One region of the Stenotrophomonas sp. AN71 genome, then DNA from elsewhere that is predicted to be linked to it. Evidence: riboswitches for the same ligand, from Rfam matches in the RefSeq annotation. Region 1 holds a riboswitch; the other holds the start of a gene.
The links. A riboswitch is a leader RNA that binds a small molecule or an ion and turns the genes downstream of it on or off. The one in region 1 is predicted to bind cobalamin.
Positions count from the first base shown of each region.

Region 2: it holds a riboswitch for cobalamin, as region 1 does, so the genes downstream of both, ABH900_RS16175 (epoxyqueuosine reductase QueH) here and btuB (TonB-dependent vitamin B12 receptor) in region 1, are expected to answer to the same signal.

Region 1 is NZ_JBNDKU010000010.1:41,701-57,369, forward strand. Features, by position in the region: gene ABH900_RS15465 (ATP-binding protein) at 1-899, shown strand, start outside; gene ABH900_RS15470 (sensor histidine kinase) at 896-2,368, opposite strand; gene ABH900_RS15475 (response regulator transcription factor) at 2,365-3,084, opposite strand; gene msrB (peptide-methionine (R)-S-oxide reductase MsrB) at 3,228-3,800, shown strand; gene ABH900_RS15485 (cytochrome c biogenesis protein DipZ) at 3,803-5,572, shown strand; gene msrA (peptide-methionine (S)-S-oxide reductase MsrA) at 5,587-6,324, shown strand; gene ABH900_RS15495 (PLP-dependent aminotransferase family protein) at 6,522-7,970, shown strand; gene bioD (dethiobiotin synthase) at 8,036-8,728, opposite strand; gene ABH900_RS15505 (GAF domain-containing protein) at 8,797-9,279, shown strand; gene ABH900_RS15510 (TfoX/Sxy family protein) at 9,276-9,638, shown strand; gene ABH900_RS15515 (histidine phosphatase family protein) at 9,678-10,256, opposite strand; gene ABH900_RS15520 (acyltransferase family protein) at 10,388-11,512, opposite strand; cobalamin riboswitch at 11,572-11,793, shown strand; gene btuB (TonB-dependent vitamin B12 receptor) at 11,908-13,749, shown strand; gene gph (phosphoglycolate phosphatase) at 13,851-14,519, opposite strand; gene ABH900_RS15535 (class I SAM-dependent methyltransferase) at 14,596-15,387, opposite strand; gene ABH900_RS15540 (LysR family transcriptional regulator) at 15,384-15,669, opposite strand, start outside.
Region 2 is NZ_JBNDKU010000011.1:20,093-35,761, forward strand. Features, by position in the region: gene zapE (cell division protein ZapE) at 1-366, shown strand, start outside; gene ABH900_RS16125 (DUF2884 family protein) at 423-1,259, opposite strand; gene ABH900_RS16130 (ribonucleoside-diphosphate reductase subunit alpha) at 1,789-4,191, shown strand; gene ABH900_RS16135 (ribonucleotide-diphosphate reductase subunit beta) at 4,319-5,338, shown strand; gene ABH900_RS16140 (LysE family translocator) at 5,477-6,112, opposite strand; gene ABH900_RS16145 (acyl-CoA thioesterase) at 6,204-6,614, shown strand; gene ABH900_RS16150 (NAD-dependent protein deacetylase) at 6,658-7,464, shown strand; gene ABH900_RS16155 (NADH:flavin oxidoreductase/NADH oxidase) at 7,634-8,734, shown strand; gene ABH900_RS16160 (LysR family transcriptional regulator) at 8,738-9,649, opposite strand; gene purU (formyltetrahydrofolate deformylase) at 9,764-10,615, shown strand; gene pncA (bifunctional nicotinamidase/pyrazinamidase) at 10,649-11,275, opposite strand; gene ABH900_RS16175 (epoxyqueuosine reductase QueH) at 11,331-12,002, opposite strand; cobalamin riboswitch at 12,178-12,406, opposite strand; gene ABH900_RS16180 (RpoH suppressor) at 12,546-14,393, shown strand; gene ABH900_RS16185 (DUF1028 domain-containing protein) at 14,494-15,447, opposite strand.

The sequences.
Region 1 (15,669 bases):
AAGTCTCCGGGGTGGCGATCCTGCTGCTGATCCTGATGGTGGCGGTGGCCCTGCCGATGTACGTGATGGTCTATCGCCTCTGGCGCGACGTCTCGCAGCTGGCCCAGGCCGCGCGACAGATGCGCGACGGCCAGCTGGACACGCGCGCGCCGCGTGCCGGCACCGCACTGGTGCGGCCGCTGGCCAATGCCTTCAACCACATGGCCGAGCAGCTGCAGCAGTTGCTGGAAAGCCAGCGTGTGCTGGCCCAGGCGGTGGCGCATGAAGTGCGCACGCCGCTGGCACGGATGCGTTTCGGCCTGGCCGATCTGGAAGACACCGCGCTGGACGAGATCCAGCGCGATGCCCTGGGGGGACTGCGCACCGACGTCGACCGCCTGCAGCACCTGACCGACGCTGGTGTCGAATACGCCGCTCTGGGCCGCTGCCACCAGCTGACCCGCCAGCGCCTGCAGCTGGCGGCACTGGTACGTGGCGTGGTGGCCCAGTTCGCACCGTTGCCGATGCCGGTGCAGCAGGTGTTGTCGCCCGTTGGCCTGGTCAACGTCAACCGGCACATGCTGGAGCTGGCACTGCGCAACCTGCTCGGCAATGCCCTGCGTTACGCGCGGCGGCAGATCCGCATCGCCAGCACGGTCAACGACGGCTGGCTGTGCGTGCAGGTTGAGGACGACGGCCCCGGTATCGCGCCGGAACTGCGTGGTCAGGTGCTGCAACCGTACGTGCGGCTGGACCCGGGCAGCCCCGGCTTCGGCCTCGGCCTGGCGCTGGTGCAGGTGGTGGCCGACAAGCATGGCGGCCACGTCGAGGTGACCGATTCGGAACTGGGCGGCGCCTGCATCCGTCTGCATCTGCCACTGGAGACCGGCACAGCCGCGGAAGCCGAAGCGACCTGTTAGACCGCCGCAGGTTCGGCCCGCGGCAAGGCAAACACGAACAGCGCACCCTGCGCGCTGTCGCGCAGTTCGATCCGACGGCCATGCAGCTGCACGATGCGCTGCACGATCAACAGGCCCAGCCCGCCGTTCTCGCCGCGCCTCGCGCCCAGCGCGGCCGGTGCCTGGAACAACTGCGCGCGCAGGGCCGGCGCTACCCCGGGGCCATCGTCGGCCACACTCACTTCCACGCTGTCGGGCGTCGCGCGCAGGCACACCTCGATCTGGCCAGCATCGGGCGCGTGGCGCAGTGCGTTGTCGAGCAGGTTGGTCAGCACCCGTTCGACCAGACCGAGATCGGCACGCACCAGCGGCAGGCCCGGTGGAAACTCCGCATGCAGGCGCTGGCCACGGGCCTGCGCCGCCAGCTCGAACTTCTGCAGCACGTCCTGCAGCAACTCGGGCAGCGCGAACACCTCCCACTCCAGCCGCACTTCGCCATGCTCCAGCCGCGCCAGCTCGAACAGCGCGCGCGCCAGCCGACCCACCTTGGCGCTTTGCGCCAGCGCGATGCCAAGATAGCGACGGCGCTCGTCCGGCGACAGCGTGGCATCCTTCAACGCCAGCGTTTCCAGATAGCCATGCAGCGATGACAGCGGCGTGCGCAGGTCGTGCGAGATGTTGGCCACCAGTTCGCGCCGCTGCAGGTCCTGCTGGCGCAGCTGCTGCCATTGCTCGCCCAACCGTTGCGCCATCTGCGCGTGCGCATGCGCGAGGATCACCAGCTCGTCACGCTCACCGGGGCGTAGCGGCTCCGGCGGTGGCAGGGGCGTCGGCGCATCGATGTCGAAGGCCTGGATGCGCCGGGTCAGCCGCCGCAGCGGGCGGGTGACCCAGTAGAACGCCACCAGCCCCGCCAGCAGGCCGAGGCCACCGACCAGCACCACCGACCACAGCGTGGTGTTCCACTGGCTGCCGGCGGCGAGATCGTCGGACAGCATCTGCCGATGCTCGCCCACCAGCACCACGTACACATAGCCGGCCTGGCGGCCCTGCACGACCAGCGGCGCGGCACTGAACACCTTGCGGCCATCCTGGCTGCGTGGATCATCACCCAGGATCGGCAGCGGTGCACCGGCCAGCAGCCGGCGCAACGGTGCCACGTCCACTCGATTGCGCACCAGGTGCCCGCTGGGCGCATCGTGGCCAAGGATGCGGCCCTGGTCATCGAGCAGGTAGACCTCGACGCTGGGATTGACCGCCATCAACTGGCCGAACAGCGCGCGCACCGCGGCGTCGCGCATGCCGCTGGTGTCCATCAGCTCGCTGCGCTGGGCAATGTGCTCGGCCAGGCCCAGCGACAGCCGCTGTACCACTTCCTGCTCATGGCGGGTATTGGCACGCATCTGCAGCGCCAGCAGCGCCATGCAGCACATCAGCATCAGCGCGGCGATCACCGCCGCCAGTTTCTGCCACAGGTTGGGCTTGATCATGCCGCCGCCCCGGCCGGATCGACCAGTTTGTAACCGCGTCCCCATACCGTCAGCAGCCGGCGCGGGTTGGCCGGATCGGGCTCGATCTTGCTGCGCAGGCGATTGATGTGGGTGTTGACGGTGTGCTCGTAGCCATCGTGCTGGTAGCCCCAGACCTGGTTGAGCAGTTCCATGCGCGCGAACACCTGGTCCGGGTGGCGGGCGAAGAACAGCAGCAGGTCGAATTCACGTGGGGTCAGCTCCAGCGTGCTGCCATCGACCGAGGCGGTGCGTGCGACCGGGTCCAGGTGCAGTCCACCCAGTTCGATCGCACCGGCATCGATGCGCGCGTTCTGCGCCATCGCCTCGGCCCGGCGCAGCAACGCACGGACCCGCGCCACCAGTTCGGGCATCGAGAATGGCTTGGCCAGGTAATCGTCTGCTCCCAGTTCCAGGCCGACGATGCGCTGTGTCTCGCTGCCGCGTGCGCTGATGATGATGATCGGCACGTAACGTGCCATCGCGCGTGCACGCTGGCACACCTGCAGGCCATCAACGCCCGGCAGCATCACGTCCAGCACCAGCGCATCCCACGGTCCGTCCTGCTCCAGCAGGCGCAGGCCGGCATCGCCGCTGGCCGCATGGGCAACGTCATAGCCCTCATCGCCCAGGTGCATGCGCAGCAGGTCGGCGATGTGGGCATCGTCTTCAACGATCAGCACGCGTTTGGCGGACATCGGCAGCTCGGGCCAGTGGGGAGGCTGCCCGCATTGTGGCGCGGGACGGCCGCCGATACCTCACGGAAAATTGAATCCTGCGTGAGGATTCGTTGACCGGCACGGGCGCAGCATGGCCCCGTCGCCCCTTCCCGGAGTCCGCCATGCCCCTCACCCGCCGCCATCTGCTGGGCCTGGGTGGTGTTGCCACCGCCGCCGGCCTGCTCGGCCTCGGGGCCTGCAGCCGCGCCGCACCGGCCGCCGCTGAGACACGCCCCGCGCGGTCCTTCGAGGTCATGCACAGCGACGCCGAGTGGCGCCAGCGGCTGAGCCCGGCGCAGTACGCGGTGCTGCGCCAGCAGGCCACCGAGCGCCCCTACAGCAGCCCGCTCAACAAGGAACACCGGCAGGGCACCTTCGCCTGCGCCGGCTGCGCGCTGCCACTGTTCTCCTCGTCCACCAAGTTCGAGAGCGGCACCGGCTGGCCCAGCTTCTGGGCCCCGCTGCACAACGCCCTCGGCGAGGACCGTGACGTCACCTTCGGCATGCTGCGGGTAGAGGTGCACTGCCGCCGCTGCGGCGGCCATCTCGGCCACGTGTTCAACGACGGCCCGCGTCCGACCGGACTGCGCTACTGCATGAACGGTGCAGCGCTGGTGTTCATTCCTGGTGGCGCTGATGGCACCGCCGACGGCTGGCGCGTGCCGGCCGCTTCTTCCCCCACTTCCGGAGCCTGACGATGGTGCTGTTGCTGCTTGCCTATCTGGGAGGCGCGCTGACCCTGCTCAGCCCCTGCATCCTGCCGGTGCTGCCGTTCGTGTTCGCGCGCGCCGACCGTCCCTTCCTGCGCAGCACGCTGCCGCTGCTGCTGGGCATGGCGCTCACTTTCACCGTGGTCGCCAGCCTGGCTGCGGTGGGCAGCCAATGGGTGGCACAGGCCAACCAGATCGGACGCTGGATCGCGCTGCTGCTGATGGCGCTGTTCGCGGTCGCCTTGCTGTGGCCGCGGTTGGCCGACCATCTTCTGGCGCCGTTCCAGCGCATGGGCGCACGGCTGAGTGCACGGGCCGATGCCGCCGACGCCGCCGGACGCGGCGGCGCCTGGACCTCGCTGCTGATCGGTATTGCCACCGGCCTGCTGTGGGCACCCTGTGCCGGGCCGATCCTCGGCCTGGTGCTGACCGGTGCGGCCCTGCATGGCGCCAGCGTCGGCACCAGCACCCTGCTGCTGGCCTATGCGCTGGGTGCGATCACCGCGCTGGCGTTGGCGGTGTGGGTCGGCGGCCGCGTGTTCCGCGCGCTGCAGGCACGGCTCGGCCTCGGTGATGTGCTGCGCAAGGTCCTGGGTGTGGCCGCGTTGCTGGCGGTGCTGGCGATCGGCCTGGGCTGGGATACCGGCCTGCTGACCCGCCTGTCCACGCTCAGCACCGCGCGCATCGAACAGGGCCTGCTCGATGCGGTGCCGGGCGCGCAGCCCGCGGCGCCGCCGATGATGATGATGGCCGCAGCCGACGCCGACGCCGGTGCACCGTTGCCGGTGGAAGGCACGCTGCCCGCGCTGGACGGCGCCACCGGCTGGCTCAACAGCCCGCCGCTGACCGCCCAGCAGCTGCGCGGCAAGGTGGTGCTGGTCGACTTCTGGACGTACTCCTGCATCAACTGCCTGCGTGCGATGCCGTTCGTGCACGAGTGGGAGCGCCGCTACCGCGATCACGGCCTGGTGGTGATCGGCGTGCACACGCCGGAGTTCGCCTTCGAGCGCGACCCGCGCAACGTGATGAAGGCCGTGCAGCAGTTGAAAGTCGAGTACCCGGTGGCGCTGGACAACCAGTACACGATCTGGCGCGCGTTCAACAACCGCTACTGGCCGGCGCAGTACTTCGTCGATGCGCAGGGCAACATCCGCGGCCACCAGTTCGGCGAGGGCAACTACGCACGCTCGGAACAGGTGATCCGTCGCCTGCTGACCGAGGCGGGCCAGACGAATCTGCCCCCGCCGGCCGATCCCGCCGCTGCCGACCTGAAGGGGGTCGCCGCGCAGGCCGACATGGGCAACCTGCGCTCGCCGGAAACCTACCTGGGCCACGCACGCGCCGAGCAGTTCGCCTCGCCTGGCGGACAGCGCAGCGACACTGCGTTCGACTACACACTGCCGGCCACGCTGACGTTGAACCAGTGGGGCCTGTCCGGGCGCTGGACCGTTACCGACGAGGCCGCGCAGCTGCAACAGGCGGGTGGTCGCATTGCGTTCCAGTTCCATGCCCGCGACCTGCATCTGGTGCTGGCGCCCACCCGGGACGGCAAACCCGTGCGCTTCCGTGTCTGGCTGGACGGCAAGCCGCTGCCGGCCGCCGACGCCGGCAGCGATGTCGGTGCCGATGGCAGCGGCGTGGTCGACGAACACCGCCTGTACCAGCTGGTGCGCCAGCGCGGCACGGTCGGCCCGCATCGCTTCGAGATCGAGTTCCTCGACGCGGGCGTACAGGCCTACGCCTTCACCTTCGGTTGATCCGGGAGGACACGATGAAACTCTCCTTTGAACAGGGCATCGCCGCCGGCGTGGCCGGCCTGGTTGCCACCGCACTGATCGCCGGCGTGCTGCTGGTCGACCACGGCGCGCTGGCGGCACCGGTCGAAGCCGGCGCGCCGGCACCGGCGCTGCCGGCCCCCAGCGGCGACGCCGCATTCGGCGATGACGCCACCCGCGCCAGCGTGGTGTTTGCCGGCGGTTGTTTCTGGGGCGTGCAGGGTGTGTTCCAGCATGTCAAAGGCGTGAGCAATGCAGTGTCCGGCTATATCGGCGGCAGCGCTGCCAATGCGCACTACGAGCGGGTCAGCAGCGGCCAGACCGGCCATGCCGAAGCGGTGAAGATCGACTATGACCCGCGCCAGGTCAGCTACGGGCAATTGATGCAGGTGTTCTTCTCGGTGGCCCACGACCCGACCCAGCTCAACCGCCAGGGGCCGGACCACGGCAGCCAGTACCGTTCGGCCATCTTCAGCGACGACGCCCGTCAGCAGGCCGCCAGCCGTGCCTACATCGCCCAGCTTGGCCAGGCCGGCAGCTACCGTGCACCGATCGTCACCCAGCTGGTCAGCGGCCAGCGTTTCTACCCGGCCGAGAGCTACCACCAGAACTACATGACGAACTATCCGCAGGCGGCCTATATCCGCTACTACGACGCACCGAAACTGGCGGCGTTGGGCAAGCAGTTCCCGGCGTTGTACCGGCGCGATGCGGTACTGGTGCCGATGCGGTAGAGCCGGCCGCTGGCCGACTACTCCGCCGTCCCGACAAAGGGATTGCCGGCCAGCGGCCGGCTCTACACAAAAAAAGACGCACGGCCATCCAGCCGTGCGCTTGGAAAGTATCGGCCGCGCCCCGATCAGGCCCGGCCGACAACGACATGCTAGGCTCGTCATCATCATGGGTACAGCTCCAGATGGCGGGATATTCGATGGATACAGATGACCACGGCGCGATGATCCCTCCCCGCTACCAGCGACTGTCCGATGAACTGGCCGAAGCCATTCACGGCGGCCGACTGCCTGCAGGCAGCCGCCTGCCGTCGCTGCGGCAGATGGCGTTGCAGCGACGGCTCAGCCTGAACACGGTGATCGCCGCCTATCGACAGCTGGAAGACGCTGGCCTGGTGATTCCACGGCCCAAGGCGGGCTTCGAGGTGGCGCCACGGCTGTCGGTGCCGGAGCGTTCGCTGCGCGATGTTCCCTCGGCGCCCACTGCACCGCTGCAGCAGGTGCTGATGGCCCGCGTACTGGAGGCGCAGCGCCGGCCGGGCGTGATCGACCTGGCCTTCGCTGGCCCGCGTGGCCGCCAGTTCTACCCTGGCGCACAGCTGGCCAAGCACACCGCGCAGGTACTACGCCACGGCCAGCAGACCGTGGAAACCTACGCACGCCCGAACGGCTCGCCCCGGCTGCTGGCGCAGATCGTGCGCCGCGGCCCGCGCATGGGCCTGCACACCCACAGCGGACGCCTGCTGCTGACCCACGGTGCGATGGAAGCGCTGCAGCTGGCGCTGCGCGCCGTCACCCAGCCCGGCGATGCAGTGGGCATCGAGGCGCCGTCCTACTTCAATCTATACCCGCTGCTGGCCAACCTCGGCCTGCAGGCGATCGAACTGCCTACCCATCCGCAGCAGGGCCTGGACGTCGACGCACTGGATGCGCTGCTGGATAACACACCGCTGGCGGCACTGGTGGTGATGCCGACCGTGCACAACCCATTGGGGTGCACCATGCCGATGGAGGCCAAACAGCGCCTGGCCGAACTGGTCAACGCACGCCAGCTGCCACTGATCGAAGATGCGGTGTATGCAGAACTGCAGTTCTGCGAACCGCCGGCACCGCTGTTGAAGGCCTTCGATCGCGACGGCTGGGTGATGGTGGTCGGTGGTTTCTCGAAGACGCTGGCGCCGGACTACCGCATCGGCTGGCTCGACGGCGGCCGCTTCGCCGAGCGCATCGCACTGCTGAAGTTCCAGTCCACCGGCGGCGAGCCCCAGCTGCTCGGCGATGCGGTTGCGGCGTACCTGGAAGCTGGCAGCTACGAGCATCACCTGCATCGCATGCGCCGCCTGTACCGCGAACAGGTGGGACGGCTGCGCCAGTTGGTGGCTGAACACTTCCCGGCCGGCACCCGCGCCACCGAGCCACAGGGTGGCTTTCTGCTATGGCTGGAGCTGCCCGGCGTGGATACCCGCGTGCTGTTCGAGCGCGCCCTGGAAGAGGACATCGTGTTCATGCCCGGCCAGGTGTATTCGCGTGGCGCGCGCTACCGGCACTGCCTGCGGCTTTCATGCTGCCAGACGCTGGATGCGCGCTTCATCGGCGCGGTGGAGCGGTTGGGCGCGCTCGCGTGCGAGCTGGCAGCTGCAACACGGTAGTGCCGGCCGCTGGCCGGCAACTGCACGCAGGTGAATACATCGAGGTTGCCGGCCAGCAGCCGGCACTACCCCAGATCGCCAAGCAGATGCGCGCTCAGCGCTTCGCCATCCGCACCCGGCAGATGCGGCAACCGGCCCCAGCACGGCATCGGCAGGCGCTGCCGCAGCGTGGCAACGTTATCGTCCTGGCGTTGCATCACCGGATCGATGTGGTTGCCGATCCAGCCCAGGCAATCCACACCACTGGCCTTCAGCGACTGCGCCGTCAGCCGCGCGTGATTCACGCAGCCCAGCCGCATGCCCACCACCAGCAGTACCGGCAGCTGCAGTGCGCGCACCAGATCAAGCTGGTCCAGCGTTGCCGAGACCGGTGCCAGCCAACCGCCGACGCCTTCCACCACCACGATGTCGGCCTGCGCGCGCAGGCGCGCGAACGCAGCCACGATCGGCGCCAATTCCACCTGCACGCCATCCTCGGCAGCGGCCAGCTCCGGCGCCAGCGGTTGCCGCAGCGCATACGGGTTCAGGTCTGCGTAGTCCGGTACCGGCCAGCTGGCCGCCTGCAGCGCCAGCGCATCCTCGTTGCGCAGCCCCTGCCCACGGTCTTCGCTGCCACTGGCCACCGGCTTCATGCCCACCGCGCGCAGGCCGCGCCGGCGCAGCGCATGCAGCAGCGCGGTACTGGCCGCCGTCTTGCCGATCTCGGTATCGGTGCCGGTGACAAACAGGGCGGGTGGCAGCGTGGCGGGCAACGGCATCGAAGGACTCCAACGGGGCAACAGTGCGTGCATTATCGCCGGCCCGGCGCGCTTGCTAGACTGCGGGCATGTTCGCCAATGCCTCGCTCACCGGCAGCAAGCCGGAACAATACGCCCAGCTGCTGGAACAGGCCCGGGGCCTGGTCTACGGCGAGTCCGACCGCATCGCCAACGCGGCCAACCTCTCCGCACTGGTCTACCACGCTCTGCCCGACCTGAACTGGGTGGGCTTCTACCTGTATGACGGCCAGGAACTGGTGGTCGGTCCGTTCCAGGGCCTGCCGGCCTGCGTGCGCATCCCGCTGGACAAGGGCGTCTGCGGTGCCGCCGCCAGCCAGCGCGTGACCCAACGCGTGGAAGACGTCGATGCCTTCCCCGGCCACATCGCCTGCGATTCGGCGTCGCGTTCGGAGCTGGTGGTGCCGCTGCTGCACGGCGACGCGCTGATCGGCGTGTTCGACATCGACAGCCCGAAGGTCGGCCGCTTCGATGCCGACGACCAGGCCGGCCTGGAAGCGATCGCCCGCGTGTTCGTCGAGGCCCTGGGATGAGCGCGCCGAAGCTGCGCAACATCGGCCCGAAAAGTGCAGCATGGCTGCGTCAGGTCGGCCTGCGCAGCCGCGAGGACCTGCTCGCGCTTGGCGCGGTCGGCGCCTTCGTCAAGGTCAAGCGTGCCGGCTTCAAGCCCAGCCTGAACCTGTTGTACTCGCTGGAAGGCGCCCTGCTCGACTGCCACTGGCAGGAGCTCGGTGAAGCGCAGCGGGAAGCCCTGGTGCAGGACTACGAGGCGCGCATCGCCGCGCATCCGCTGAAGGCGGCCGGTCCGGCCTCGGGCCCGGTGCACGAACAGCGCTTCGACGCCGACGACCACGCTGAAGACAGCGTGGCCGAAAGCACCGACGAGGATTGAGTGGCCGCAGGCGCGCCGGGCATGGCCCGGCGAGCGAGATCAGGGCTGCTGCAGTTCCAGCAGTTCGCCCACCAGGCCGACCTCACCGCGTTCCAGCCATACCCGCAACCGGGTGCCGTGGTCGATGCGCAATGCCCAACACAACGACATCGGCAGGCCGCACACCTGCGACAACACCATGCGCAGCGCGCCACCGTGGCTGACCACCAGCGTCGGCACCGGGTCATCGTCGTCCAGCAGCCGATCGAGCGCGCGCGCGATGCGCCGTTCAAAGTGGCCCCAGCTTTCGCCGTTCGGCGGAGGGCACGCGTGCGGATCTGCGTGGAAGGCAGCCAACGCATCCTCGGGCAGGTCGAACAGTGACTGCCCGTCCCAATCGCCGAAGTCCAGCTCTTCCCATTCCTCGTCCGCTTCCACATCCAGCCCGCGCGGCGTGGCCAGCGCCATCGCCGTGTGCAGCGAGCGCAGCCGCGGCGAGCTGATCACCCGCTCCCAGGGCTGCGTGGCGTAGGCATCGATCAGCTCCTGCGGCAAGCGAGCCAGCTGCGGCGGATCGCTGCGGCCATCGAGGAACTCATCGCGACCGTTGCCGGCATGGCGGACCAGGTCGAGGATCATCGCTGCCGGCCGGTCTGTACCTGCCAGCGCGGCGGCGCCTCGGATAGGCCAGCGGCGGGGATCGGTAGCGGTTGGAACAGAATCATGGGCAACACTTCCAGAACTGATGCCCCGCGACGGGGCGCATCATTCTAGCGTGCGCCGCCTTCTGGCTGCCCACCTGCAACGGCGCTGCGCACCGGTATGGCGGGCGACATCAGCCGTTTGCCCAGACGGATCATCGGTACTTCGACGAAACGATGGCCGAGTGCAGCCAGCGGTAGTACCACCAGCAGCGTCATCGCCGCGCACAACAGGTAGCCGACACTGCCGCCCTGGACGGCAAGCACCCGCGCGAACACCGGACCGAGCATCGCGATGACGATCGGATGCCCGAGATAAAGCGAATAACTCACCGTGCCCAGCCAGGCGGAAAACCGGTTCACGAGCCAACGCGGCGGGCACTGCGAGAAGCCCAGCAGCAGGCTCAGGTAGCCCAGCCCCGACAACTGCCACTGCCAAGGGCCGGCGGCACCCCATGTGGTTGAGGACGCGGCCAGCAGCAACAACAGCACACCCGCCAGGTTCAACCCCTGTGCCCAGTGCCGCGAGCGCGGTGCCGGCAACCGGGCGAGTGCAGCAAAAGCATGGAAGCCCACCAGCCCCATCGCGAAGACGGGGGCATGGCGCAGCCAACCGTAGTCATCCAGCGAGGCCTGGAGGCGCTGGCCCAGCACGCCCGTCCAGGCCAGCGCCACCAGCGCCAGCAACCCGATCAACAGGGCCCAGGCGCTGCGCGCCTTGCCGACCAGCACGTAGAGCGCGGGAAAGATGGCGTAGAACAGCATCTCCACGCCCACCGCCCAACTGGCCCACACGATGCCTGCTTCCCATCCCGGGAACAGGTTGAAAGTGAAGGACAGGTTGGCCGCGATCTCCCCCCAGGAATGGCCGGCATGGTCGCCGCGACCATCGCGGAACAGGGAGAACATCAACAGCACATAGAAGAGCGGCGCGATGCGAAGGAATCGATGCAGGTAGAAGCTCAGCAGCGGCCGGCCGCTGGCCTGATGTCGAGGCATGGTGTAACACAGGGAAAACGCACTGATTACGAAGAACAGCGCAACGCCGGTGGCCCCCATGTGCACGGCCGGCAGCCAGGCCACCGCTACCGGCAGTGCCGGTGCCGGCATCGACTGTACGTGGTACAGCACCACGTACACTGCCGCCAGGCCACGCAGGGCATCGAGAAACTGCAGACGATCCTTCGCAACCATAGCTACTCGCACGAACGTGAAGAGGCCACCACTCTAACGCCCGCGGCAGGCAATGACTTAGACTGCGCGCACTTCCAGGTGACCTGTGGCGATGGCTGGCAGGTTGAAACGGGAAGCCGGTGACGCGTGATTGCACGCCATGCCGGCGCTGCCCCCGCAACGGTAAGCACGTCAGTTCCAGGCAATACGCCACTGTGCCGCGCGCACGGGAAGGCGCCTGGGCGGTGGCCTCGCGCCACCCGGCGGCAAGCCCGGAGACCGGCCCGGAAGCCTCAGGTCGCGATGCGGTGGGCATGGCGCTGGATGACCGTGGCACAGGCTGCGGCATCGGCGCATGCCTGCTTTCGCGGCTCCTCCCCTTCGCCACGCGGGCGTGCGTGGCACCTGGAGTCCCCATGAAGCTGCAGTCCCGAATGCTGTCCCTGGCCGTGCTGGCCGCCCTGCCCGCGCTGGCCCAGGCCGCCGATGACACCACCGCGCTCGACCAGATCCTGGTCACCGCCACCCGCACCCCGATCGCCCTGCAGGACAGCATCGCGCCAGCCCAGGTGATCGACCGTGCGCAGATCGAATCCAGCCAGGCCACCTCGCTGCAGGAACTGCTGCGCGGCCGCGCCGGCATCAACCTGACCAATGCCGGCGGGCTCGGCAAGCAGAGCTCGCTGTTCCTGCGCGGCACCAATTCAGGCCATACCGTGGTGCTGGTCGATGGCGTGCGCATCAACAGTGCCGACCTCGGCCTGGCCATGTACCAGGACCTGCCGCTGGCGCAGATCGAACGCGTGGAAATCGTGCGTGGCCCGCAGTCGAGCCTGTACGGCGCCGACGCCATCGGTGGCGTGATCCAGATCTTCACCCGTCGCAACCAGGGCGATTTCGCTCCGCACTTCCAGCTCGGTGGCGGCAGCAACGGCCTGCGCGAGGCCAGCGGTGGCATCGGCGGCGGTACCGAACGCGGCTGGTTCGGTGCCGACATCGCCTACCAGCATTCCGATGGCATCGACGCCTGCCGTGGCTCGGCCACGCTGTTCACCGGCTGCTTTGCCGACGAACACGACCGCGACGGTTACCGCAACCTGTCCAAGAGCCTGCGTGGCGGCTACACCTTCAACGATCAGTGGAACGTGGAAGGCAGCGCGTTGCGCGCCGACGGCAAGAACCATTACGACGGCTACTACAACTATTCGGAAACCCGCCAGCAGGTGCTGGCCGGCAAGGTGCGCTACACCCCGTCCGAGCACCTGGCCTTCACCGCCAATGTCGGCCGCAGCGACAATGAATCGGACAACTTCGGCGATTCCGGTGCACGCGGCAGCGCGCAGACCCATCGCAACAGCGCCTCGCTGCAGGGCGACATCGGCCTGGCCGAGGGCCAGCTGCTGAGCACCGGCGTGGACTGGAGCGAGGACAACCTGGATGGCAGCAGTGCCGGGTATCTGGTCGACAGCCGCCGCAACACCGGTGTGTTCGTGCAGTACCAGGGCCGCTTCGGCCGCCACCAGCTGCAGGCCAGTGCGCGCAACGACGACAACCAGCAGTTCGGCAACCATGCCACCGGCAGCGTTGGCTGGGCGATGGAACTGGACCACGGCCTGCGCGTCAATGCCAGCTACGGCACCGCGTTCAAGGCGCCGACCTTCAGCGATCTGTACGACCCCTGGAGCGGCGTGCCGACGTTGAAGCCGGAGAAGTCCAAGAGCGCCAACCTCGGCGTTTCGCAGCAGGGCCAGGGTTGGCACTGGGGCCTGGACGTGTACGAAACCCGCATCGATGACCTGATCACCTACGATGCGCTCACGATGAAGATGCAGCAGGTGGAAAAGGCACGCATCCGCGGTGCCGAGCTGACCGGTGGCCTGCTGTTGGCCGGTTTCGACATCAATGCACAGCTGAGCTACACCGACCCGCGCAACCGCACCCGCGGCAGCAGCCAGTTCGACAACTGGCTGCCGCGTCGTGCACAGCAGACCGCGCGGCTGGACATCGATCGCCGCTTCGGCGACTTCCGCGCCGGCCTGACCGTACAGGGTGCGGGCAAGCGCTATGACGACGCCGCGAACAGGGTGCAGGTCGGTGGTTACGGCACGCTCGACCTGCGCGCCGAGTACGCGCTGACGCCGTCGTGGTCATTGCTGGCGCGCGCGGCCAACGTGTTCGACCGCCGCTACGAGACCGTGGCGTGGTTCAACCAGCCCGGCCGCGAATACCAGCTGAGCGTGCGTTACCAGCCAAAATGATCGGTTAATGTGTAAACGGTGGCGCCGGGCCATGCCCGGCGTCGCCTGATGCCATCGACGCATGGCGTCGATCTACTGTAGAGCCGAGCGTGGGCTCGGCTCTACACCGGAATGCCGGCAGCCAACCCTGGCAGTTCACGCAGATCGTCGATCACCGCCACCGCATGTGCGGTGGCCAGATCCAGGCCGCGCGGATAGCCGTAGCGCACCAGCGCGATCGGCATGCCGGCGTCTTCCGCGGCCCGGTAGTCGGTCAGCGAATCGCCCACCATCAGGCAGGCGTCCACCGGCAGCCCGAAGTGCGCGGCGATGTGCCGCAGTGGCGCGCCGCTGGGCTTGCGCTGCGGCAACGAATCGCCGCCCAGTACCAGCGCAAATGCATCACCGATGCCCAGGTGCTGCAGCAGTGGCGGCACTAGCGCTTCGGGCTTGTTGGTGCAGATCGCCAGTGGCACGTCGCGCGCGCGCAGCTGCGTCAGCGCCTCGGCCACGCCATCGAACAGGCGCGGGCTGCGCAGCAGGCACTCACGGTAGTGCACCATGAATACCGGCATCACCTCGGCCAGGTCGACCTCACGACCAGCGGCATGCACGGCCTGCTCCACCAACCGGCGCACGCCGTCACCGATCCAGCCGAGCACGGTGGCTTCGGGCACGCGCGCCATGCCGATGTCCTGCAGCGTGCGGTTCAGCGCTTCGGCAATATCGGCGGCGCTGTCGACCAGCGTGCCATCGAGGTCGAACACGACCAGCGGATAGGGATACGGCAAGGGACGGCACCTGTACGACATGGGGCCGTCCATTGTACGCCGCCCCTTTTTCCGTAGATCCTCCTGTCGCTCCGGCTCAGCCGATCCGGCGCGCGCGGGTGGCCAGGAAGGTCGGCAGATAACGATCGATCAGGAAGCGCGGCTGCGGCTGCCAGTCTTCCATGAAGCGATCGATGACGAAGCCGGCATCGAGCTGACCGCCGATCAGTTCGGTCAGGCTGTGGCCGAAGGTCATCGCATCGCCGCGGGCCAGCTTCGCCTCGCGCTCGGCCGGCGGCAGGTCTTCCAGGTCCGAATAGGGAATGGCGTACTGCGGCCGGATCAGGCCCTGCGCGTCCAGCTGCGGATCGCGCGCGCCGACGAACAACACCGGGTTGTAGAAGCTGGCCATCAGCATGCCATCGCGCGCCAGCACGCGACGGCATTCGGTCCACACCGGGCGCACGTCGGGCACGTACAGGTTGGAGATCGGATGGAACACCACGTCGAAGCTGTCGTTGGCGAACACGTGCAGGTCGCGCATGTCGCCCTGCACCGTGCGCAGCTGCAGGCCATCGCGCGCGGCCACGCTGCGGTCCTGTTCCAGCTGCCCATCGGACAGATCGAACACGGTCACTTCGGCACCGGCCGCCGCCAGCACCGGTCCCTGCTGCCCGCCGCCCGAGGCCAGGCACAGGATGCGGCGGCCGCGCACATCCCCCAGCCAGTCCAGCGGCAGCGCGCGCGGGGTCAGATGCACCTGCCAGCGCCCTTCGCGGGCGGCAGCGACAGTGGAAGCTTCAACCGGGCGCGACCATTCGCGCACTTCGCTGGCCTGGCGGTCCCAGGCAGCACGGTTGTGGTCGATCAAGGCCCGTCCATGGTTCATGTGTTCTCCTTGCCCGATGGGCGCCAATCCAGATCCTGGAAGGCCGGGCTGGCGAAACACTCGGCCAGGAAATCCAGGAATCGGCGCATGATAGCGGGCTGCTGGCGGCGCGATGCATACACGGCATGAATGCCGAGTTCGTCCAGACTGAACTCGGGCAGCAGCTCGATCAGCTCGCCACTGCGCAGCAACGGCGCCACCTGGTAGGTCGGCAACATGGCGATGCCGGCGTCGGCGCGCACCGCTTCCAGCAGCAGCGAAGCTTCATTGGCGCTGATGTTG
Region 2 (15,669 bases), on a different contig from region 1:
ATCGAGATCGAGGGTCGCAAGATCCCGGTGCGTGGCCGTGGCAAGAGCATCGCCTGGTTCGATTTCGCCGCGCTGTGCGAAGGCCCACGCGGCCCGTCGGACTACATCGAGATCGCGCACGAGTTCAACACGGTGCTGCTGGGTGGCATTCCCGCTTTTGATCGCCTGAACGAGGATGCCGCGCGCCGCTTCGTCAACCTGATCGACGAGCTTTACGACCGTCACGTCAACCTGGTCTGCACCGCCCGCACCTCGCCGATCGAGCTGTATACCGGCCAGCGCCTGCAGGGGGCATTCGAGCGCACCGCCTCGCGCCTGATCGAAATGCAGAGCGCCGAATACCTGGGCACCCCGCACCGGGCGTGATGGGTAGTTTCCTGTAGAGCCGAGCGCGGGCTCGGCTCCACAACCGCGCCGCGCGGTTACCGGGTCGGCGCCACCGCATTCGCGCGTGGCCGCTCACCTGGCCCGGCCGACACATGCAGGCCCGAGCCATCGTCGTGCGTCACCCGCACGCTGTCACCACGCTCCAGCAGCCGCAACGGCTGTCCCTGGTAACGCACCTCCAGCGTGTCATGGGCCGCCGCCAGTGACTGCACCAGCGGGCACAGCGCCATCGCCTTGGCCTCCAGCTGCTGGCTGCGTGCTTCCATGCGGCGGTCGACCTCGGCATCGAGACGGTCGGCGCGGCTCTCCATGGCGCCGGCGCGGCCGGTGAACACCTGCCACAGCACGCTGCGCGTCATCGAGGCGGCCATCGTCTCGGCCATCTGGTCGATATGCCCATCGAAGCCATCACCGAAGGTGGCCTGTTCCCAGTAGCCACGCCCGAGGCTGGCGTCGATCCAGGCCTGCATCTCACCGCGCATCGCGCGCATCTGGCGGTTGCCGGACTTGCCGGTGATGGCCTCGAAGGCGGCGTCCAGCGCATCGAAGGTGACCCCGGAGACTTCGTGGGCCAGCGCTGTGGCGGCCGGCATCAGCTGGCGGGCGCCGGCCTCCATCTGCCGCAGGCGCGCGGCGTCGGCGGGGCTGACCGTCACCATCGCGCCGTCCAGGCTCAGCTCGCCGTCGTGGAACACCACTTCATGGGGGGCCTGCGGGCCATGCCGCAGCCAGATGCCGCCGCTGTCCACCAGCACGTCATAGTCGGTATGGATGCCACACTGGTCCGAACGCAGGTCCGGCCCCTCGGCGGCCAGCGCCGGGGTGACGAACAGGGCGGGCAGCAGAGCCAGCAGGGGCAATCGCAGGTGCATCGGACGATCCTTCTCCGCAGGCGAGCGGACAGCATCCGCTGCCAGCGCGCGGGCGTCGCCGGCCGGAAGTCATCCCGTCCACCGGATTCCCACCGGCTGCCCACCACCTATCCACAGGGTTGTCCCTAGCCAGCTTCATCACTGTCATGTGAAGCTGTCATTGTTCCGTTTCCGTGGTGCGTTGTGCCACCGCGATGACGCCTTTCGGACTTGACTGCGCAGCCCGATCCGGCAGGTCTGAAGCGTCTGATCAGGGCGCCGATGGCACGATCCTTGCGGCGCAAGGGATTGCCGAATTTCACTACATTTGGCGTTGACGGACCCCTTTACCCCCACTATCTTGTGGCCGTCGGTCGCGGCGACCCCAGGTCTAGGGGTCCACAGGTAACCCTCCACGATCGTCAATGGCAGTGGCAGGCGCAGGGTCTCATTCCCTGCGACGCCGTCCTGCCATCCTGGGCTGTCATGTCCCGGGCCGCGTCAACCGATGCACCGAGCACCCCCCAATCACGCCAAGAGGACACACGCCGTGAGCACCGAATCCAGCGCCACCATCGAGAAGGAAAGCGAATTCCTGTTGACGTCGCCGCCGACGGCCAACGCGATGAGTGTGACCAAGCGCAACGGGACCACCGAACTGGTGGACCTGAACAAGATCGTGCGCGCGGTGCAGCGTTCTTCTGAAGGCCTGCACGCCGTCGATCCGATGCGCGTGGCCACCCGCACCATCTCCGGCCTGTACAACGGCGCCACCACCCGTGAGCTGGACGAACTGTCCATCCGTACCGCCGCCCTGCTGATCGGTGAAGAGCCGGAGTACGGCCGTCTGGCCGCGCGCCTGCTGGCCAACTACATCGCCAAGGAAGTTTCGGGCCAGGAAATCTACGCCTTCTCGCAGTCGGTCAGCCGTGGCCATGAAGTCGGCCTGATCAACGACCGCCTGCTGAACTTCGTGCAGACCAATGCACGCAAGCTCAACGACGCCATCGATGGCGCGCTGGACCTGAACTTCGATTACTTCGGTCTGCGTACCCTGTACGACCGTTACCTGCTGCGCCACCCGCACACCCGCAAGGTGATCGAGACCCCGCAGCAGTTCTTCCTGCGCATCGCCAGTGCGCTGAGCGAGGACGTGCCGGAAACCCTGGCGCTGTACAAGCGCATGGGCAACCTCGACTACCTGCCGTCCAGCCCGACCCTGTTCAACTCCGGCACCACCCACGAGCAGCTGTCCTCGTGCTTCCTGCTGGACTCGCCGCAGGACTCGCTGGAGTCGATCTATTCCAAGTACGGCGACATCGCCCAGCTGTCGAAGTTCTCCGGCGGCATCGGCGTCAGCTACACCCGCGTGCGTTCGCGTGGTTCGCTGATCAAGTCGACCAACGGCCACTCCAACGGCATCGTGCCGTGGCTGAAGACCATGGATTCGTCGGTGGCCGCGGTGAACCAGGGCGGCAAGCGCAAGGGCGCGGCCTGCGTGTACCTGGAAACCTGGCACGCCGACATCGAGGACTTCCTCGAACTGCGTGACAACACCGGTGACGAAGCCCGCCGTGCGCACAACCTGAACCTGGCCAACTGGGTGCCGGACCTGTTCATGAAGCGCGTCGAGGCCGACCAGGAATGGTCGCTGTTCGATCCGCGCGTCGTGCCGGAGTTCACCGACCTGTTCGGCGAAGCCTTCGAAGCCGCCTACCTGCAGGCCGAAGCGCAGGGCAAGGCCAACCGCACCATCTCCGCGCGCAAGCTGTATGCCCGCATGATGCGTACGCTGGCCGAGACCGGCAACGGCTGGATGACCTTCAAGGACAAGTGCAACCGCGCCAGCAACCAGACCCTGCGTCCGGGCAACGTGATCCACCTGTCCAACCTGTGCACCGAAATCCTGGAAGTCACTTCCAACGATGAAACCGCGGTGTGCAACCTGGGTTCGATCAACCTGGGCAACCACTTCGACGAGCACAACGAGTTCGATTTCGAGAAGCTGGCCGAGACCGTGCGCCTGGCCGTGCGCCAGCTCGACCGCGTCATCGACCTGAACTTCTACCCGATCGAAACCGCCCGCCGCGCCAACCTGCGCTGGCGTCCGGTCGGCCTGGGCTGCATGGGCCTGCAGGACGTGTTCTTCCGCAAGCGCCTGCCGTTCGACAGCGCCGAAGCCCGCGCCCTGTCGAAGAAGATCGCCGAAGCGATCTACTTCCACGCGCTGGAAACCTCCTGCGAGCTGGCCCAGGAACGTGGCAAGCACCCGTCGTTCAACGACACCCGTGCCGCCGGTGGCGAACTGCAGTTCGACGCCTGGAACGTGGTGCCGGAAGACACCGCACGCTGGGATGCCCTGCGTGCCCGCATCAAGGAACACGGCCTGCGCAACTCGCTGATGATCGCGATTGCCCCGACCGCGACCATCGCCTCGATCGCCGGTTGCTACGAATGCGTCGAGCCGCAGGTGTCCAACCTGTTCAAGCGCGAGACCCTGTCTGGTGACTTCCTGCAGGTCAACCGTTACCTGGTCAACGAGTTGAAGAAGCTGGGCATGTGGACCGCCGACATGCGCGATGCCATCAAGCTGGCCGAGGGCTCCATCGCCGGCGTGGCACAGATTCCGGAGGCGCTGCGCGAGGTCTACCGCACCGCGTGGGAACTGCCGATGCGTTCGCTGATCGACATGGCTGCCGAGCGTGGCGCCTTCATCGACCAGTCGGCCTCGCTCAACCTGTTCATGGAAAGCCCGAACATCGGTGCGATGTCTTCCATGTACATGTACGCCTGGAAGCAGGGCGTCAAGACCACGTACTACCTGCGCTCGCGTCCGGCCACCAAGATCGCCAAGACCACGGTGAGCAACGCGGCTCCGGCCAAGGTGTTCAGCCCAGACGAAGCTGTCGCCTGCTCGCTGGAAAATCCGGAAGCCTGCGAGGCCTGCCAGTAACACCGCGCGGTGGATTAACGCGCGGTGGGTGCCGACCGCTGGTCGGCACTGCTGCTCGACTACGGAAACACCAAGGTAGCGCCGGGCCACGCCCGGCGTTTTGACCCGAGAAGACAAGGAAACACCCATGGCCGACAAGCCCAAGCAGATGCTGCTCGATCCCGGTTTTGAACTGACCCTGCGCCCGATGCGCTACCCGCAGTTCTATGACATGTACCGGAATGCGATCAAGAACACCTGGACGGTGGAAGAGATCAACTTCCAGATCGACATCACCGACCTGCACAGCAAGATGTCGCCGGGTGAGCGCCACCTGATCCATCGCCTGGTCGCGTTCTTCGCCACCGGCGATTCGATCGTGTCCAACAACCTGGTGCTGAACCTGTACCAGCACCTCAATGCGCCGGAAGCGCGCATGTACCTGTCGCGCCAGCTGTATGAAGAAGCGCTGCACGTGCAGTTCTACCTGACCCTGCTGGACAACTACCTGCCGGACCCGGAAGAGCGCGTCAAGGCGTTCGCCGCGGTGGAGAACATTGACTCGATCAAGAAGAAGGCCGATTTCTGCTTCAAGTGGATCGATTCGATCCAGGACCTGAAGCGCATCGAGACCCGCGCCGAGCGTCGCCAGTTCCTGCTCAACCAGATCTGCTTCGCCGCCTGCATCGAAGGCCTGTTCTTCTTCGCTGCCTTCGCCTACGTGTACTACTTCCGTTCGCGTGGCCTGCTGCCGGGCCTGGCCTCGGGCACCAACTGGGTGTTCCGCGACGAGAGCGCGCACATGGAGTTCGCGTTCGAGTCGGTGCGTGTGGTGCGCGAGGAAGAGCCGGACCTGTTCGATGATGAGATGAAGCAGCAGGTCTATGACATGCTGGCCGAAGCCATCGAATGCGAAGTGCAGTTCGCCGAGGACGTGCTGTCCGGCGGCGTGGCGGGCATCTCGACCCGCGACATGCGCCAGTACCTGCAGCACTGCGCCGACCAGCACTTCGCCAAGCTGGGCATGGAAAAGAAGTACAACGTGCGCAACCCGCTGCCGTTCATGGAGCTGCAGGACGTGCAGGAGCTGACCAACTTCTTCGAACGCCGCGTCTCGGCCTACCAGGTCGGCGTGCAGGGCGAAGTCGCCTTCGACATGAACTTCTGATCGATCCGGTCAGGCGTGTCGCAACGAAGAACCCCGGCCAACGCCGGGGTTTTTTGTGGGTAGCGTCGGGCCACGCCCGGCGGATTCCATCCGGCCCATGGCTTGCTCGCCGGGCCTGGCCCGGCGCTACCTGCTGTCTTACCGCCGCCCTTCCACTGCCATGCGCACCGCCAGGCCGGCCAGCACCGTGCCCATCAGCCAGCGCTGTACCGCCTGCCAGGTCGGGCGCGCGGCGAGGAAGCCGGCGATGCTGCCGGCGGTCAGCGCGATCACGCCGTTTACGCTGACACTGACCAGGATCTGGGTGGAGCCCAGCACCAGCGACTGCATCAGTACGCTGCCTTCGCCGTCCGGATGCAGGAACTGTGGCAGCAGCGACAGGTACATCACCGCCACTTTCGGATTCAGCAGATTGGTCAGCAAGCCCATCGTGACCAGCCTGCGCGGGCTGTCCTGCGGCAGGTCGCGCACCGCAAACGGCGAGCGGCCGCCGGGCTTGAGCGCCTGCCAGGCCAGATACAACAGGTAGAGTGCGCCACCGATGCGCAGCGCGTCATAGGCGAACGGCACGGTCATCAGCAGCGCCGTGATGCCCAGCGCCGCGCACAGCATGTAGAACACAAAGCCCAGAGCGACCCCGCCCAGCGAAATCAGGCCGGCCATCGGCCCCTGGCAGATCGAGCGCGAGATCACGTAGATCATGTTCGGTCCCGGCGTCAGCACCATGGCCAGCGAGACCAGCGCAAAAGCGAGCAGGTCGGAGGTTGCGGGCATGACGGGTCCTGGCGGTGGGCGTGGCGCAGTGTAGCGCCGCCTGCACGGGGCCTGGCTTAAAATTGCCGTACCCCACACCGAAGCATCCCCCATGACTCCGATCCCCGAGACCGTGCCGCCCATCGAAGTGCGCATGGCCGAAATCGTCTTCCCCAACCACACCAACCACATGGGCACCCTGTTCGGTGGCCAGGCGCTGGCATGGATGGACAAGGCCGCCTTCCTCGCCGCCGCCCGCTACTCGCGCCGCACCGTGGTGACCGCGCGCAGCGACCAGGTCGATTTCAAGCTGCCGATCCGCATCGGCCAGATGGTGGAGACCATCGGCCGCATCGTCGAGGTCGGCCGCAGCTCGATGAAGGTCGAAGTGGAGCTGATCGCCGAGGACCTGCACAGCGGCGAGCGCAAGCTGTGCACCCGCGGCCACTTCGTGATGATCGCCCTGGGCGACGATGGCCACCCGGTGACCGTGCCGCAGCTTCCCGGCACCCCGGCCGCCTGAGCCCCTGCTTGCGGGGGCGCCTGAGCGCCCCCATCTGGCTGCCATGACCCTGCCGCTGACCGACTTCATCGACCGCGCCCAGCGCCTGTTCGTGCTGACCGGCGCCGGTTGCAGTACCGCCTCGGGCATTCCCGATTACCGCGATGCCGATGGCCAGTGGAAGCGCACGCCGCCGGTGACCTACCAGGCCTTCATGGGCGAGGCCGCCACCCGGCAGCGCTACTGGGCGCGCAGCCTGCTGGGCTGGCCGCGCTTCGGCCTGGCCCGGCCCAACGGAAGCCACCAGGCGCTGGCCGCACTGGAAAGCCGCGGCAAGCTGCAGGTGCTGCTGACCCAGAACGTGGACGGCCTGCACCAGCGTGCCGGCAGCCGCAACGTGATCGACCTGCATGGTCGCCTGGATCTGGTGCGCTGCATGGGCTGCGAGCGTCGCGGTGGCCGCGAGGATTTCCAGCAGCGGCTGCTGGATGCCAATCCCGGCTGGGATGCGCTGGAAGCCGGCATCGCCCCGGATGGCGACGCGGACCTGGAGACCGACTTTTCCGCGTTCGTGGTGCCCGATTGCCCGTACTGCGGCGGCCTGTTGAAGCCGGATGTGGTGTTCTTCGGCGAAAACGTGCCGCGTGAACGCGTGGCGGTGGTGCATGACCACCTGCAGCAGGCCGATGCGGTGCTGGTGGTGGGCTCCTCGCTGATGGTCTATTCCGGCTTCCGCTTCGTGCAGGCCGCCGCCAGGGCCGGTCTGCCGGTGGTCGCGTTGAACCGTGGCCGTACCCGTGCCGACGACCTGCTGCAGTTCAAGGACGAGCGCGATTGTGCCGAGGCCCTCGCTGGGTTCACCTCCGGGTAGCGCCCGGGCGCGCCCGGCGGGCGCACAGCGCGGCATCGGACACCCGCCGGGCGTGGCCCGGCGCCAAGTTCATGCGCCCCCACGAAACAGCGATCCATCCAGACGGTTGATTCGCAGGCCGTGCAGGGGTGCAATACGCCCCCTCTATCCGCCTGTCCCCCGCATCGCCGTGACCCAGCTGTTTTCGCCGATTTCGTTCGGCCCCCTGACCCTGTCCAACCGCATCGTCATCGCGCCGATGTGCCAGTATTCCGCCGAAGATGGCCGTGCCAGTGACTGGCACGCCATGCATCTGGGCAACCTGGCGCAATCCGGTGCCGGCCTGCTGATTCTGGAAGCCACCGCCGTCGAGCCGCGCGGCCGTATCAGCTGGGCCGATCTGGGCCTGTGGGATGACGGCACCGAGGCGGCCCTGGCACAGGTGCTGACCAGCGTCCGCCGCTGGTCGCCGATGCCGCTGGGCATCCAGCTGGGCCATGCCGGCCGCAAGGCCTCAGTGAGCCGTCCGTGGGACGGCGGTGGCCAGCTGCCGGCCAACGACGCACGTGGCTGGGCCACCGTGGCGCCGTCGCCACTGCCGTTCCATGCCGCCGATCCGGCGCCGCAGGAACTGGACGAGGCGGGTATCGTCGAGGTCATCGCCGCCTTCGCTGCCAGCGCCCTGCGCGCCGAGCGCCTGGGCTTGGAGCTGATCGAGCTGCATGCTGCGCACGGTTACCTGCTGCACCAGTTCCTCTCGCCGCTGAGCAACCATCGCACCGACGGCTACGGTGGCTCGCTGCCGAACCGCCTGCGCCTGCTGGTGGAAGTGTTCGACGCGGTGCGCGCGGCGGTATCGGACAAGGTCGCTGTGGGCGTGCGCATTTCCGCCAGCGACTGGGTCGACGGTGGTTGGGACCTGGTGCAGAGCGAGGCGCTGGCGCAGGTGCTGGACGCGCGTGGCTGCAACTTCCTGCACGTTTCCAGCGGTGGCCTGGATGAGCGCCAGAAGATCACCGTCGGCCCGGGCTACCAGGTGCCGTTCGCAGCGGCGATCAAGGCCAAGGTGCGCATGCCGGTCATCGCGGTGGGCATGATCACCGAGCCGGAGCAGGCCGAATCGATCCTGCGCCATCGCCACGCCGATGCCGTTGCGATGGCCCGCGGCATCCTCTATGACCCGCGCTGGCCGTGGCATGCTGCCGCCGCACTGCGCGACAGTGTGGTACCGGCGCCGCAGTACCTGCGCTGCGAACCGCGCGATGCGCGCGGCGTGTTCAGCACACGCTGATGCTCATACCCGCCAGGCCGGCGCCATGCCGGCCTGCAGGTGCTCGAACAGCGCGCGGATCTTGGCAGTGAAGTCGCGGCGGTCGCTGACGCAGAAATAGACCTCCATCGGCTCCGGGCGCCACGCACTGTCCGCGTCGAACACCGCCTGCAGGCGGCCATCGCGCAGGTACGGCTCGGCCACGAACGCCGCCAGCCGGGTGATGCCCGCGCCGGCGGCGGCCAATGTGGCCAGCGCATCGATGTCATCGCAGACCATGCTCGCCGGCAGCGCCGCGTCCATGCGCTGGCCGTCCTTCAGCAGGCCCCAGCGCAGTGGCCGGCCATCGGTGGGGAAGCGGTGCAGCAGGCCGCGATGGCCGCCCAGCTCCGAAGGCTGCTGCGGCGTGCCATGTGCTTGCAGGTAGGCCGGCGAGGCACAGAACACGAACGGCACCCGTGCCAGCTGCCGAGCGACCACACCGTCTTCGAGCTGCGCGCCGATGCGGATACTGGCGTCCACCGCTTCCGGACCATGCTGCACGGCGCGGTCGGTCAGGCGCAGCTCCAGCTGCAGTTGCGGGTAGCGCTGCTGCAGTGATGGCAGCAACGGCGCCAGCACGTGGCGGCCGAACGCGCTGCTGCAGGCAATGCGCAGTGGCCCGGCAGGCTCGATGTCACCGGCGGTGACCATCGCCTGCGCGCGCGCAAGGTCGGCCTCGATATGGCGTACCTGCGCCAGATACAGCGCACCGGCCTCGCTGAGGGCCAGCTGGCGCGTGCTGCGGTTCAGCAACCGTACGCCCAGATGGGCCTCGAGCCGGTTGATGTTCTGGCCGACTGCGGTGGCGCTGATGCCCAGAACGCGGGCCGCAGCGGCAATGCTGCCGGTCTCTGCGGTGCGGGTGAAGCTGCGGATCAATTGCAACAGGTTCATGACCGACCAGCTTGCCACGGGAGGCCCCAAGTATCGCTTGGGACTGAACCAAGCCACTCGGTTGCATTGGTGACCAACGATCCGATCAACGGTGTGCTGGCCTACACTCGGATGATGCGCCCCGACTCCATCCTCACCCTGTCCTGCCCCGACCGCACCGGTATCGTCTACCGCGTGTCCGGCCTGCTGTTCGACCACGGCTGCAACATCCTCGACGCCCAGCAGTTCGGCGACGAGGAGAGTGGCCGCTTTTTCCTGCGCGTGCACTTCGACCGCGATGCCGGCCTGGCGCTGGACACCGTGCACGGCGCGATGGCCGCGCTGGCCTCCGATTTCGGCATGGATTGGCAGTTGCATGATGGTCGCCGTCGTGCGCGCCTGCTGGTGCTGGTCAGCAAGCAGGGTCATTGCCTCAACGACCTGCTGTTCCGCGCACACAGTGGCCAGCTGAAGGTGGATATCGCTGCGGTGGCGTCCAACCACGCCGACTTCGCGCCGCTGGCCGCGTCCTACCAGGTGCCGTTCCATCACCTGCCGGTGAATGCGGAAACGCGCGCGGCGCAGGAGCAGCAGATCATCGACCTGGTCGATCGCGAGCGCATCGACCTGGTGGTGCTGGCGCGCTACATGCAGATCCTGTCACCCACGCTGTGCCGCGCGCTGGCCGGCCGCGCGATCAACATCCACCACAGCTTCCTGCCCAGCTTCAAGGGCGCGCAGCCCTATCACCAGGCGCACGCGCGCGGGGTCAAGATCATCGGCGCCACCGCGCACTACGTCACCGAAGACCTGGACGAAGGCCCGATCATCGAACAGGACGTGGCCCGTGTGGACCACGCGATGGCACCGCGCGAGCTGGTGCGGCTGGGCAGCGATACCGAATCGCTGGTGCTGGCGCGTGCCGTGCGCCGGCATGTGGAGCACCGCATCCTGCTCAACGGGCACCGCACGGTGGTGTTCCGCTGACGTTCTACCTGATCCATGCCCGGCGGTCATGCCTCAGATGACCGGAATCCCCGCCTTGCCCAGTGCCTCGCGCACCATCGTGTCGTTGGCGCCGGTCACCGGCCGGGTCAGGTCCCACAGGAACTTCACCCGGAAGCCGGATTTCACCGCGTCCTGCGCGCTCCACAGCACGCAGTAGTCGCGGGCCAGGCCGCAGACGTGCACCTCGCGGATGCGACGCTCGTGCAGCCAGCCGGCCAGGCCGGTCGGCGGGCGCTCACCGTCGGGGCCGTGGTTCTCGCGGAAGGCGCTGTACGAGTCCACCTGTGGGCGGGTGCCCTTGCGCAGGATCAGATCGGCCACGGTCCAGTCCACGGCCGGGTGCAGTGCGGCGCCATCGCTGCCCTGCACACAATGGTCGGGCCACAGGGTCTGTGGCTGCGCGTGCAGCAGGATGGTCTCGAACGGACGCTTGCCGGGGTGCAGGCTGGCAAACGAGGCGTGGTCGGCCGGGTGCCAGTCCTGGGTGGCCACCACGGTACGGTAGCGGCGTTGCGCCAGCAGTTCGGCAATCGGCGCGACCAGTGCATCGCCCTGGTCGCAGGCCAGCGCGCCACCGGGCATGAAGTCCGGCTGCAGGTCGATCACCAGCAGGGCGACATCGGCGGGCAGGGCGGTCATGGCAGGTCCAGCACAACGGAAGGGGCGACCAGCGTGGCCGCCCCCTGGCTGCACGTCAATCGCCCTGCGGCGTCTCAGCGTCCTGTCCGTAGTACAGCAGGCCGATCTTGATCCGTTCGCGGCCGTTCTCGCGGCGGTGGCGGTTGGCATCGCGCAGCGAGTACACACAGCCACAGTACTCCTGCTGGTAGAACTGCTCGCGCTTGCTGATCTCGATCATGCGACTGGCACCACCGCCCTTGCGCCAGTTGTAGTCCCAGTACTGCAGGCCCTCGTAGCGCGAGGCGGCACGGATACCGCAGTCGTTGATCTGCGCCATGTTCTTCCAGCGCGAGATGCCCAGCGACGAACTGATGGTGTCGTAGCCATGTTCATGCGCGTACAGCGCGGTGCGCTCGAAGCGCATGTCGAAGCACATCGTGCAGCGGATGCCGCGCTCGGGCTCGTTCTCCATGCCGCGCGCGCGGCTGAACCAGTTGTCGGTGTCGTAGTCGCAGTCGATGAACGGAATGTTGTGCTGTTCGGCGAAGCGGATGTTCTCCTGCTTGCGCAGCTCGTACTCCTTCACCGGGTGGATGTTGGGGTTGTAGAAGAAAATCGCGTAGTCGATTCCGGAGGCGGTGATTGCCTCCATCACTTCGCCGGAACACGGCGCGCAGCACGAATGCAGCAGCAGGCGTTGGCCGTCGGCTGGCAGGGTCAGGGCAGGGCGTTGGAGCTCGGTCATCATCAGGTACCGCACGGAGCGCCGGCAACGGCGGCGACCCATGCCTCAAGGCGTGGGGGACAGGGCTGGCCGGATACCGTGAAAAGGACGCGCGTGGCCACGCCGCCTGCACGTGCAGGACAACGACGGCCCCGGCACCCTCCCCGCGGAGAGTCCAGGTCGAGTCAGGGGACGGTCGTGTCCCCCGGCCGGGGCCGGTATTCGGGCTGATGGACGCGGGCCGCAGCCCCCCTACTACCTGCCGCTTCCCAGGCGCAAGCCCAGTGCTGTTGGCAGGATTCGTTTCCATTCACCGCTGCGGGGCAGCTCCGGAATGGGCGCACGAGGCGCCTTCACCGGATTCCCGTTTAAATCCATCCCGTCATCCGAACGTGGGGTGGATACCTTCGGCGTGTGCAAGGTGGACCCGTTGGCGGCAATGGTCAAGGGCCAAAGACCGCGCCGTGCTGTGGCTCATTTCTCAGGTTGTGAGAGCGTCCCTTGCCATACTGGACACCGACGGACGGGAGAGGGCTTGTGGCAGACAAGTATTGCGATCTGGTCATGAAAGGCGGCATCACCAGCGGCATCGTGTACCCGAATGCGGTACTGGCGCTGGCGCGCGAGTATCGCTTCAAGAGCATCGGCGGTACGTCGGCCGGAGCCATCGCCGCGGCAGTGGCAGCAGCAGCGGCCTGCGGTGATCGTCGTCAGCAGGCCGGTGAACACCTGCCTGGCGACGCTGGCTACGGCGGACTGTCGGCGGTATCGGCACAACTGTCGCGGCGCGGCTTCATCTACAGCCTTTTCCAGCCGGCACACGGGGCACGGGCGGCCTACCGGCTGCTGGTGGTGCTGACCGGCAACGCCGGACTGCCGCGCAAGCTGCTGTGCCTGGCCATTGCCGTGTTCGAGATCGCGCCGCTGGAAGTGCTGGTGTCGCTGGCGCTGTTGCTCGGCCTGGGCTGGTGGGGCGGTGGCTGGAGCGGTGTGGCCGCCACCCTGCTGCCGTCGCTGCTGTGCGCCTACGGCGCGGGCGTGGCCGGTGCCGCGCTGCGGGTAGCGAGGGTGGCACGGCGCAACCTGCTGGGCCTGTGCAGCGGCCTCGGCCGCGATGCGCGCAAGCCCGCCCTGACCGAGTGGTTGCATGCCTGCCTGCAGCAGCTGTCGGGCAAGCCACTGGATGTGCCGTTGACCTTCGCCGACCTGCACGATGCACCGCGTTATGCCGGCGAGCCTGACAGCCCGCATGCGATCAGCCTGCAGATGATCACCACCTGTGTCTCGCACAACGAGCCGCGCACGCTGCCACTGGGCGGCGCGCAGTTCTGGTTCCTGCGTGAGGAGTTCGAGCAGCTGTTCCCCGCCAGCGTGGTGCAGTGGCTGGTGAAGCAGGCCGGCCCGCCATTGGAGGTGGAAGGGCGTCAGTACTACCACCTGCCGCAGGGCCCGAAGCTGCCGGTGCTGGTGGCCACGCGCATGAGCCTGAGCTTCCCGCTGCTGATCAGTGCGGTACCGCTGCATGAGCCCTCGCGCCGCGAGCGTCGCTGTGAGCCCACCGCACCGGCGGCCGACCAGGAGCACAATGTGGCCGACAGCATGGAAGGGCTGACCAGTGCCGGGCAGACCTGCGGACCGGTGATCACCGCGTTCCGCATCTGCTGGTTCTCCGATGGCGGCATCAGCAGCAACTTCCCGATCCATCTGTTCGATGCTGCGTTGCCGCGCTGGCCGACCTTCGCCATCAACCTGGTCTACCCACAGCACGCCGAGGATGTGAGTCATGGCAGCAGCGGCCGCCAGGCGCTGGAGCACGCGGTGTTCCTGCCCACCGAGAACCGGCATGGCTGGCAGCGCACCTACCAGTCGATCGCCACGCCGCTGGCCGCTGCCGAACTGGGCCGCTTCCTGTTCGCGGTGGTGGCGACCATGCAGAACTGGCGCGACCTGCTGCAGGCGCGCGCGCCGGGCTACCGCGACCGCATCGTGCATGTCAGCCTGCAGGGCGACGAAGGCGGCATGAACCTGGACATGCCGCAGGAAGTGCTCACCCGCATCGCCGACAAGGGCAGCCTGGCCGGTGCGCGCTTCTGTTCGTTCTCGTTCGAGAACCACTACTGGATACGCTGGCGCAACCTGGCCTCGGCCTACCAGCGCTATACGCTGGAAGTGGCGCGCACCGACGACCCGGCGCAGCAGGTACTGGCGTATCGCGCGGCCTATTCAATGGTCGCCAGCGGCGCGCCGACGCCGCCGTCGTACAAGCTGGGCTCGGAGGACAAACGGTTGGGCTCACAGCAGCTGTGGGGGCTGATGGTCGAGCAGGGCCGCAGCTGGGATGACCTCGGCCCCGACCTCACCGACGGCGCGCCGCGGCCGCTGCCGCAGATGAAGGTGACGCCGATCTACTGAGCCGGTCCTCGGTAGATCCACGCCATGCGTGGATGCACCTCCAATCGGGGTCAGATCCGTTTTCTGCAGGAAAACGGATCTGACCCCTCCCCGCGATGCCTTATCGCCACGGCTCCACCACCGCATCTCCCTGCAGTGGTGCGTACAGCGGCAACGCCAGTTCCTGCTTCACCCAGCCCGGGTTGAGCGCACGCAGGCCCGCCAGATACTCACGGGCGAGCGCGGTATCCCCCTGCCGCATCGCCAGTCGCGCCGCACGCGCCCAGGTGCGGTCCCAGCCATGTGCCAGCGACAACGAGGTGGCCAGCGCCGCGCGCGCACCGGCCACATCGCCCTTCTCCCAGCGCTGCTCGGCGCGGATGATCGCGTCGTTGGACAGGCGCATGTCGTACAGCTCGCGCAGGCGCGCCACCGCGTGCGGATCGGCGTCCACGCGCAGGTCGGTGTCCTGCCAGTCGCCGCCAGGTGTGCGCACCAGCAGCGCGGCCGACCACTGTCCGCTGCGCTGGCCGCCCGCCGCCTGGCCGGCCTCCAGCGCCACCAGCAGACGCGCCGCCAGCGCACCGCGCGATGCGTCGAAGCTGCGCTGCATGGCGGCCAGCACCTCCGGCCCGGCCAGGCCATTGCCCTGCACGCTCAACCTGCCCTCGCCGTGCGCGCCTGCCCACGCGGCCTGCTGTGCGGTGGCGCCGGTGTACTGCGCATTGCCGCCACGCGCGCTGACCAGCCCCACCTGGCGCTCGGCCACGGTGGTGCCATCGAAATCACCGTCTTCATCGAGCAGTTGTTTCAGGACCTGTGCAGGCGTGCGGCCCTTGGCCAGCAGGGCCAGTCCCTTCGAGCCGTAGGTCAGATTGGTTTCGAACTGGCTGGCGACGGCGCCCACCCTGGCCTGTGCCCACGGCACGCCGACGCCGCCAACGCCGAGATTGTGCGTGGCCACTGCCACGCCGCAGTCGCCCGCATCATTGCAGGCCGCGATGGAAAAGGTCGCCCACGCTGGTGCAGCGGTGGCAGCGAGCAGCAGGGCCAGGCAAGGGCGTAGCAGAAACATGGGCTTCTCCATGGGCGGGCATCCCGATTGGGATGCAGCGTACGCACGAAAGGTTTAGTAGATCCACGCCATGCGTGGATGAATGTCCATCGAAATCGAATATCTCAAACATTCGTCGAAGAGCATCCGCGCATGGCGTGGATCTGCCGTGTCGACCAAGGTCGACACCTACCAACAGCAGCAGGAACCTGTCGAAGGCGGACCCACCCCGCGATCCCACGG